DNA from 3 places in the Hymenobacter antarcticus genome. Region 1 is predicted to be linked to each of the others. Evidence: riboswitches for the same ligand, from Rfam matches in the RefSeq annotation. Region 1 holds a riboswitch; each other region holds the start of a gene.
What was found. A riboswitch is a leader RNA that binds a small molecule or an ion and turns the genes downstream of it on or off. The one in region 1 is predicted to bind S-adenosylmethionine.
Positions count from the first base shown of each region.

Region 2: another riboswitch for S-adenosylmethionine. It lies ahead of metH (methionine synthase); the one in region 1 lies ahead of ABD819_RS05340 (ATP-grasp domain-containing protein).
Region 3: another riboswitch for S-adenosylmethionine. It lies ahead of ABD819_RS00125 (O-acetylhomoserine aminocarboxypropyltransferase/cysteine synthase family protein); the one in region 1 lies ahead of ABD819_RS05340 (ATP-grasp domain-containing protein).

Region 1 is NZ_BAABDI010000004.1:229,332-232,602, reverse strand. It holds gene ABD819_RS05345 (LLM class flavin-dependent oxidoreductase) at 1-493, opposite strand, end outside; gene ABD819_RS05340 (ATP-grasp domain-containing protein) at 631-1,626, opposite strand; SAM riboswitch class I at 2,101-2,193, opposite strand; gene ABD819_RS05335 (TonB-dependent receptor plug domain-containing protein) at 2,431-3,271, opposite strand, start outside.
Region 2 is NZ_BAABDI010000017.1:49,002-52,272, reverse strand. It holds gene metH (methionine synthase) at 1-1,866, opposite strand, end outside; SAM riboswitch class I at 1,940-2,050, opposite strand; gene ABD819_RS12925 (molybdopterin molybdotransferase MoeA) at 2,169-3,271, opposite strand, start outside.
Region 3 is NZ_BAABDI010000001.1:34,502-37,772, forward strand. It holds gene ABD819_RS00110 (lysylphosphatidylglycerol synthase transmembrane domain-containing protein) at 1-110, shown strand, start outside; gene ABD819_RS00115 (hypothetical protein) at 140-559, opposite strand; gene ABD819_RS00120 (LysM peptidoglycan-binding domain-containing protein) at 746-1,027, shown strand; SAM riboswitch class I at 1,249-1,364, shown strand; gene ABD819_RS00125 (O-acetylhomoserine aminocarboxypropyltransferase/cysteine synthase family protein) at 1,757-3,136, shown strand; gene ABD819_RS00130 (homoserine O-acetyltransferase family protein) at 3,194-3,271, shown strand, end outside.

The DNA of each region.
Region 1 (3,271 bases):
CCACCTGGTAGTACTTGCCCTCGTAGCTGAAATGGTCCTGCTTCCACACGTTGGTCACCACGTCCAGCCACTCGCGGGTGCGGGCATACCGGTCGTCGTGCTGCTCGAAGTGCAGGCCGTATTTGGTGGCCTCGTCGCGCCACCAGCTCGACACCACGTTCAGCGAGAGCCGGCCGGGCGCAATCAAATCAATGTTGGCGGCCTGCTTGGCCAGCAGCGCCGGCTGGTGAAACGTGGGGCGCACGGCCACCATTATTTCCAGCTGCTCGGTGACGGCGGCCAGCGCGGCGGCCGTGCTCCAGGCTTCCAGCGAAGCCGCCTCCGTGCCCTTGATGTCGTTCAAGTACAGCTCGGCGATGAGCGTGAGGTCGTAGCCCAGCGCCTCGCTGCGCTGCGCCAGCTGCTTCACGTAGCTCCAGTCGGTGGGCATGTGCTCGTCTTCCACGTTGCGCAGCCAGCCTCCAAATACGGGCATCCAATATCCGAATTTCATATTTTTGAATGGTGAGCGAACGTCATGCTGAGCTTGCCGAAGCATCTCTACCGCAGTAGTAATTCATGTTGATTGCAACGAAGCGGTAGAGATGCTTCGGCAAGCTCAGCATGACGTTCTTTTTTGATGATATTGAGTTAAACCGTGGCCAATTCACCTTTCCCAGCCCCCACCGCCACTGCCGGCAGCTGCGTTTCGAGGTAGTCCACGAAGCGGGCATAGGGGTCGAAACCCACCACGTTCACGGCATCAGCCACGAAGTTGGACAGCGCGTTGATGTCGTAAAACAGCACGTCGCCGGTGCGGTCGTTAATCAGGTACTCGATGCCGCCCACGTCGATTTTAGCGGCGGCCACGATGCGCTCCACGGCGGCGATGACCTCGGCCGGCGGCGTGAAGGCTTCCACCTGAATCCCCTTTTTCGGCGCTTCGGTCAGACAGAATTCGGCCGACTGCTCCTCCGGAATCTGGCAGATTTCGGCCGGGCACAGGTTGAAGCTCTCGCCGGTGGTAAACACTTTCATGGCGTAGAGAAACTTGCCGTCCAGCATTTCCACGCGGTGGATGTTGCCGCCGCGGGGCGTCACGTATTCCTGCACCAGCGCCGTCTGGTCGATGCCCAGGTCAATCTGGTTATTGTCCACAGCCGCCTGCAATCCTTCGATAGTATCGAAGCGGATGATGCCCGCACCACTGCCGCCAATATTCACCTTCACCACAATCGGAAAACGCAGCTCTTGGGCCGCATCCACCGCCCGCGAGGCGTGGTTGATAACCCGCGAAGCCGGGTATTTCAGTCCCAGCGACTCAAACAGCGAAAGCTGCCGCGCCTTGTTGGTCTCGATGGCCGTGGCCGCCGAGCCGTTGATAATGCGCGTGCCGATGCGCTCCAAATGCGTGGCAAAACCGGCCGTGTGGAAAATGCCCTGCCCGTGCCCGCGCAGGTAGGCTGAGGAGCTCATGCGGTTCACCACGAGGCTGTAGCGGCTCTCCTTTTCCGATGGATTGAAGAGGTGATGCGCGGCGTCGATTTTCTCGTAGGGCAGCTCGCGGCGGTCCAGCTCGGCGAAGAGCGGCTTGAACCATTCGGGGTGCTCGAAGTAGATGCCAATAGGCTTTTGCAAGGATGACATAAGTAACAGTAATGAGATGAAGTGAAATCGGGAGAAAAGCTGTAATTCCGAGCCGTATGGCGCTTAAAAGCGCACGGCGGCATAATCCAGCAAGAATTAAAAGAGGGGCCCGAGCGGGTTGTCGGCAGGTCATTTTCAAAGGACCAGAGCGCGTAGCCGCATCAACTGAGAGCAGGCAGCGAGGCCGGGCGTAGGCTAAAAAGCACGACGCGAAACCAACTCCACCACAGAGCAATCGGCAAACAACCCGGAAAATGAGGACGCAGACGCCGCGGGCGGCCACAAACACGCCGCTATCGAAAGCCAACGGGCTTCCGCAACGGACTTACCTACCCGCGAAAAACCACTCGGGACGGATTAGGCCAGACAACAACAGCAACAACAGCCCATACCAGCCATTCGCAGGGTAGCGACGGGGGCACGAAAGGCGGTGGTTCGGAGGGGGAGGTTGTTGGAGGCTTCCACGGCAACTTGTTTTTATATGGTCAGGAATTGGCACCGTGCCCGCGGTTGCGGATGGTTGCCGGCGCGTCTGTGAGCCTGTCTCTCAGCGCCTCTGTATAAAAACAATCCTTTAGGAGAAAGAATTGATAGTACAAATATAGGCAGGAAACCCGAACCCTGGCAAAAGGTTGGCGGCAGGCCTGTACTTACCGCTATAAAAAAAGAACGTCATGCTGAGCGGAGCCGAAGCATCTCTACCGCGCAAGTAACCAATTACTCTCGCAGTAGAGATGCTTCGGCTCCGCTCAGCACGACGTTCTACTTGTTGTTTGTTTCTGCCTTAAAAAAGGCCTTGCTTACCTACCGGCGCAGGGCCAGCCGCACGCCGGCCATCAGCCAGCGCGAAGGCATCTGGGCCCCCAGCAGGTCCGAATACCGCTCGTTGAACAGGTTCTGCACCTGGCCGGTGAGCCACAGCCGCTCGGGTAGCAATGCCGCTTCGAGGCGGGCGTTGAAAACCACGTAGCTCGGGGTGAGTGCAACATTCAGCTGGCCATTGGTGGGCGTGACAGTGGTTTGCTGAGCCGCCCGCTGCTTGTATACGCCGCCCACGGCCACGGTGAAGCGCCGTTGCACCACGCTCACATTGCCACTCACCAGGTGCTTGGCCACGTTGCTCAGGTACTGCGACACTACTTCGCCGGCCACGTTGAGGTGGGTATATGTGTAGCCCACGCTGCCTTCCAGACGCAGACCGGCGGCGAGCTTGGCGCGGGTGCTGGCTTCAAATTCCAGGCCCTGGGTGGTGACGGCGAACAGGTTCTGGGCGAAGCGGTAAGTAGCAGCCGGGTTCAAATTTGTGAAGCCTGTGGCCTCAATTACCTGGCTGCCGGGCTGGCTTACGTAGTCAATAAGGTTGCGGCCGTAGCGGTTGAAGTAGGTGGCGCGCAGCGTGAGGGCGGGCAGGGGCACGAAGTCCACGCCGCCCTCGTAGCTGATGGTGCGCTCGGCGTTCAGGCCGGGGTTGCCCACGTTGAAGCCGTTGGGTACGGTGCCGGGCCGGATGGCCGAGTTGTACTGCTCGGTGAAGTTGGCCGCCCGAATGGCCCGGCCCACGGCGGCGCGCACCGTCAGCTTCTCGCCCATTTGCTGGCTGGCGGTGAGCTGGGGCACCACTTCGGTGCCGTATGCCTGGTCGTGG
Region 2 (3,271 bases), on a different contig from region 1:
GAAGGCCGTGTGCATGGCCTCGCGCACCACGTCGTTGCCCCGGAAGGAGAAGCTGATGTTCGAAATACCGCCGCTGGTGAGCGCACCGGGCAGGTGGCCCTTAATCCAGCGCACGGCCTCAATGAAGTCGATAGCGTAGTTGCGGTGCTCGTCCATGCCCGTGCCCACGGTCAGGATGTTGGGGTCAAAAATGATGTCGGAAGGGTCGAAGCCCACCTCGTGCACCAGAATATCGTAGCTGCGCTGGCAGATTTCCTGGCGGCGTTCCAGCGAGTCGGCCTGGCCGTTTTCGTCGAAGGCCATCACCACCACGGCCGCGCCGTACTGGCGCACCGTGCGGGCGTGGGCCCGGAACACGTCCTCGCCCTCTTTCAGCGAAATCGAGTTGACAATGCTCTTGCCCTGCACGCACTTCAGACCGGCTTCGAGCACGCTCCACTTCGAGGAGTCAATCATCACGGGCACCCGCGCGATATCGGGCTCCGAGGCAATGAGGTGCAGGAAGGTCGTCATCACCTGCTCCGAGTCGAGCATGCCCTCGTCCATGTTGATGTCGATGACCTGCGCGCCTTCTTCCACCTGCAGGCGGGCCACGGCCAGGGCTTCCTCATACGCCCCCGTGCGGATGAGGCGGGCAAAAGCGCGCGAGCCGGTCACGTTGCAGCGCTCGCCCACGTTCACGAAGAGGCTGTCGGCGGCGATGTTGAAGGGTTCGAGACCGGACAGCCGCGTGGCGATTGAGTTAGAAGTTAAAAGTGAAGAGTTAAAACCTACAACTGGTTTTTCTCCGGATTTTAACTCTTCACTTTTAACTTTTAACTGTTTCAACTCCCTTGGCTTATACTTCTTCGCCAAACGGCTCAATTCCGCGATGTGCTGTGGGGTCGTCCCACAACACCCGCCCACTACCGTCACGATGCCTTCCTTCAGATAATCCTCCACCAGCGCGGCAAATTCTTCCGCCGATTCATCGTAGCCGCCGAAGGCGTTGGGCAGGCCGGCGTTGGGGTAGGCCGAAATATGCACGTCGGAAATGCGGCTCAGCTCCTGCACGTACTGGCGGAGCTGGTCGGCCCCGAGGGCGCAGTTCAGGCCCACGCTCAGCAGCGGCAGGTGGCGGATGGAGTTCCAGAACGCCTCCACCGTCTGGCCCGAGAGGGTACGGCCCGAGGCATCGGTGATGGTGCCCGAAATCATGAGCGGCACCACCCGGCCGCCTTCGTCGAAGAATTTCTGCACGGCATATAGCGCAGCCTTGGCGTTCAGCGTGTCGAAGATGGTTTCGATGAGCAGTGTGTCTACGCCGCCATCCACGAGGCCGCGCACCTGCTCCAGGTAGGCGGTGGCCAGCTCATCAAAGGTCACGGCGCGGAAACCGGGACGATTCACATCGGGCGAGAGCGAGGCGGTGCGGTTGGTGGGGCCCACCGCGCCGGCCACGAAGCGCGGCTGCTCGGGCGTGGCGTATTCGTCGGCCGCCTCGCGGGCCAGGCGGGCCGACTCGTAGTTCAATTCGTACACGACGTGTTCCAGGCCGTAGTCGGCCTGGGCGATGGTGGTGCCGCTAAAGGTGTTGGTTTCCACCATGTCGGCCCCGGCGGCGAAGTATTCGGCGTGGATGCCCTTGATGATATCCGGCCGGGTCAGCGAGAGCAGGTCGTTGTTGCCGCGCAGGGGCTTGGGGTGGTCGGCGAAGCGGGTGCCGCGAAAATCCTCCTCCGTCAGCGGGTACCGCTGAATCATGGTGCCCATCGCGCCGTCGAGAATCAGCAGGCGCTGGCGCAGGATTTCGGGGAGGCTGTGGCGCGAGGCTAACGCTTCGCGCTGGGGAACGGCTTTCGGAAGGGTAGGGGCGGAGACGGACATTTCTTTCTGGGTCGAATAACAGCGTACGGACGCGTATCCAGAAAGAAACCCATGCGCAGGCGCACGGTTCCGGCTGTCATCTTCTTCCACCAAAAAAAACGCGGTGAAACGGGAGTTGGCACCTACTCGTGGTAGGTTGCCAAGACGTCATCGGGCCCGGTCCCTCGGTCTTTCTGGATAGCAGCGTAGCACGAAGATACGACGCGAAAAAATTGTAGCGCGAAGCGGTGCTTCGCGTCCCCGCGCCGTTAAAACCGCCGAACCGTTGCGACCTGCGCGGCGACGCGAAGCACCGCTTCGCGCTACAGCCCCCAGGCCGGCCACACGCTGCCCGCCGGAAACACCGCCACCTCCGGCGGCAGCTCCAGAAACGCGGTGGCCCCCACCAGCCCGGCCAAATCACCGGAGCCGCCCACCCGCAGCGGCGTGGCCAGCCGGCGACCTTCATCGTCTACCGTCAGGCCCACGGGCACGAAATGGGTCAGCGGGGGCTTAAAATTAATTTCGACGGTGAGCACGGCGGGCATCGGCGCTTCAACAGCCGCGGCAGCCGCTTCCGCATCAGCGGGCTGCTGCACCGCCCGGAGCCAGGGGCGCACGTAACGGCAGGCCGTGAGGAAGGTGGACACCGGGTTGCCGGGCAGGCCGAACACCACCGGCCCGCCGGCCCGCGCCCCAAACCACATCGGCTTGCCGGGGCGCTGGTTCACTTCGTGGAAAATCTCGACCACCCCCAGCTCGCGCAGCAGGCCGGGTAGGTGGTCGGCGCGGCCCTTGCTCACGGCCCCACTCAGCACCACGGCATCGAAGCCGGCGGCGAGGATATTGGTGAGGCCGGTGCGCAATTCCTCCCGGTCGTCGGGCAGGTGAAACAGCGAAACATCGGCCCCGGCCTGGGCAAATAGCGCCTGCAAGGCATAGGCGTTGGACCGCCGAATCTGGTGCGCCAGGGGCATCTGGTTGATGCCCACCAGCTCATCGCCGGTGCTCACCACGGCCACGCGCGGGGCACGGGATACCATCATTTCGGCGGCCCCCACGGTGGCGGCAATGGCCAGCTCGGCGGGGCCCAGGCGGGTGCCGGGCCGGAGCAGGGCGTCGCCCCGGCGGCGGTCGGCGGCCTGGCGGTGGATGTTGACGCCGGGCGCTTCGGGCGAAGGAATCTGGATGGTGGCGCGGTTGTCGGCCAGCAGAATATCCTCGTAGCGAATAACCGCATCGGTGCCGGGTGGCAGCACCGCCCCGGTCATTACCTCAATGGCGTTGTGCGGGTTTTGCAGCGCCTGGGCGGGCGCGCCGGCGTACTGGGTATGCTCGATGGCAAACTCCGTCTGGCCCCCGGCCCAGGCGGCGTGCACCACCGCAATACCATCCATGGCCACCCGGTTGAAGGGCGGAAAGTCGC
Region 3 (3,271 bases), on a different contig from region 1:
TATTTCTGCCCCGCTGGGTGGCGCGGGTGTTTGCCAAGCGGCCGGCCGCAAGCCCGCTCAACGAACCGGCTCTCGCAACCACAAAAAAAGCCCCTAACCACAAGGGTTAGGGGCTTTACTACTGCCTGAGCGCGGATGCTTACTCGGCTTCGAGCATCAGGGCCGCGCCGTCGGCCGACTTGAGCGTGAGCTTGTCGTCGGTGAGGGTCTCCACGGCGAAGGTGTTGCTGGTGGTGCCACCGTCGGGGGTCATGGTAATGGTTTTGCCGGCCTGGTCGAAAGTGTATTTGCCCGCTACTGCCCCGTTGGCCCCGGTCATGTTGTAGGTGCCGTTTGCAAAAATGCGCAGCTCCTCGTCCTTCTGGGCGTCGGTCTGCTTCACTTTGTCGCCGGTGGTGTCGGTTTCTTTATGCGTTTTCCACACCTTGCTATCGGTGCCGTACAGAATGTTCACGCCCTCCACTTTGCCTTTGTCGTTGCTGCACGAAGCGGCAAAAAGCGACACAAGCACCAAGAGGCTGGCCAAGTAACGGAACGAGAAAAGGGACTGGAGTTTCATAAGCACAAGGAGTAATGATGAGGAAAATGGAACGACGGCGCGCGGAGTGCGAACTCGTCGGCTTACGGCCCACACGCGAAAGAGTTTAGAACGAAACCCGGCCTGTACTTGTCCGTATAGCACCCGGTCGGACTGCCAAAGGCGTTTCCGGCCGCATTCATCCCTCATTTAATCAGCAGCCAACCCATGGGACTCTTAGATTTTCTTAGCGACAAAGGCGAGCAAAAGCCCGTAGAGCCCGCGGCCAAGCCTGCGGCCGGCGGTACCGATTTTTTCGGCAATGCCAAACCGGAAACTGCCGGTGACTCGTATACCGTAGTCAGCGGGGATTCCCTCTCAAAAATAGCCAAACACCACTACGGCGACGCCGCCAAGTGGCATCAGATATACGAGGCCAATAAGGCCCTCATCGGCAACAACCCTGACCACATTGAAGTGGGCCAGGTGTTGACCCTACCTAGTCTCTAGGTACTTTTTTGCAGAAAAAAGGTGAGAAAAGCCACTCTGTTTCAGGGTGGCTTTTTTGCGTCTGATGGGTTCGGGTTTGGCTTTTAAAAAACCGTCATGCAGCGCGTAGCGAAGCATGACGGTCTTCTTTTTTTGCGGGCAACATTTGCCCACGGAAAAATTTCTGCCGTACATTTGGGCCACCAACCCGGTACTCCTCGCTAACGGTGAGCAGTTTTCAAGTTTTATACAGAAGCGGCGAGAGACTAGGCTCCCTGACCCGCTGGCAACCTTCGCAAAACGAAAGGTGCCAATTCCTACCCACTCGCAGCTTCGGCCACGATGGGACAGATGATTCGAGTGCCATGGAAACTTCCCCTCATTCTGCTCCTTTTGCCCCGACTACTCCGGCTGCTTTGCGCGCCGTGGTCTCGGGCTTTTTTGTTTCGGCCCCAGACGGCCGCAGCGTGGCATTGCGCCCGGCGCGAATGCGAATGCGAATGTGTTGTTGCTGCCCGTGTTGTTGCTAAGCTGATTCCGGCTTAGAACCCCTCCCCTTTCTTCTGGATTTTTTTGGTGGCCCCGTGGGTCTGCCGCATGCTCTTTTTCGGGCTTGGCGGTGGGCTCGGGCCAGCCGTTCAGCACGGGCGTTTCGGGGAGTTGCCGCGCTTAGAATCGGCCTTATTCAGCTAATCAGCGCCTTTTAATTTGTATTTCTGATTTTTCACAAACGTTAAATAACCCCGCATCATGTCCACTCCAGCCCAACATTTCGAAACCCTTCAGCTCCACGCCGGCCAGCAGCCCGACCCCACCACCGGGGCCCGCGCCGTGCCGCTGTTCCAAACCACCAGCTACGTCTTCAAGAGCGCCGAACACGGTGCCAACCTGTTTGCGCTGAAGGAATTCGGCAACATCTACACCCGCCTGATGAACCCCACCACCGACGTGTTTGAACAGCGCGTGGCGGCGCTGGAAGGCGGCGTGGCGGCACTGGCCACGAGTTCGGGGCAGGCGGCTCAGTTCATTGCCCTGAACAACATTCTGCAGGCCGGCGACAATTTCGTGAGCACGGCCTACCTCTATGGCGGCACCTACAATCAGTTCAAGGTGGCCTTCAAGCGCCTGGGCATCGAGGCGCGCTTCGCGGATGGCGATAATCCGGCCAGCTTTGAGCCGCTGATTGACGAGAAAACCAAAGCCATTTACCTCGAAACCATCGGCAACCCCAGCTTCAGCATTCCCGATTTTGAGGCCATCGCGGCCATTGCCAACAAGCACGATTTGCCGCTGATTGTGGACAACACGTTTGGCGCGGGCGGCTACCTGTTCCGGCCCCTGGAGCACGGCGCGCACATCGTGGTCGAGTCGGCCACGAAGTGGATTGGCGGGCACGGCACCAGCGTGGGCGGCGTGATTGTGGACGGCGGCACCTACGACTTCGGCAACGGCAAATTTCCGCAGTTCTCCGAGCCCAGCGAGGGCTACCACGGCCTGGTGTTCAGTGATGTATTCGGCAAGAACGGGCCGTTTGGCAACATCGCCTTCATCATTCGGGCGCGGGTAGAGGGGCTGCGCGACTTTGGGCCGGCCATCAGCCCGTTCAACTCCTGGCAGCTGCTCATCGGCCTCGAAACCCTGAGCCTGCGCGTGGAGCGCACCGTGGAAAATGCCCTGAAAGTGGCGACCTGGCTGGAGCAGCACCCGCAGGTAGAAAGCGTGAACTACCCCGGCCTGGCCAGCAGCCCCTACCACGCCATTGCCCAGCGCTACCTCAAGCGCGGCTTCGGCGGCGTGCTCAGCTTCCGGGTGAAGGGCACGAAGGAAACGGCCACGCAATTCATTGACAGCCTGAAGCTCATCAGCCACCTGGCCAACGTGGGCGATGCCAAGACGCTCATCATCCAGCCCTCGGCCACCACGCACCAGCAGATGAGTGAGCAGGAGCAGCTGGCGGCGGGCGTCACGCCCACGTCGCTGCGGCTATCGGTCGGCATCGAGCACTTTGAGGATATCACGGCTGATTTGCAGGCAGCGTTTGATGCCATCGGCAACACGGCCAGCCTGCCCACGGAGGGCGAGGAAGTAGGCGAGCCCGAGTTGCAGCACACCCAACCGCTGGAGGTGTAGATAAATTTCTCGCGGAAACCGCTGCGGACCTCCGCGAGAAACCACACCAGAATAATTATGGAAAACCACCTTTTTCATCTCCCCGACCTGACTCTGGAAAGCGGCGAAGTGCTGCATGGAGCCCACGTAGCCTAC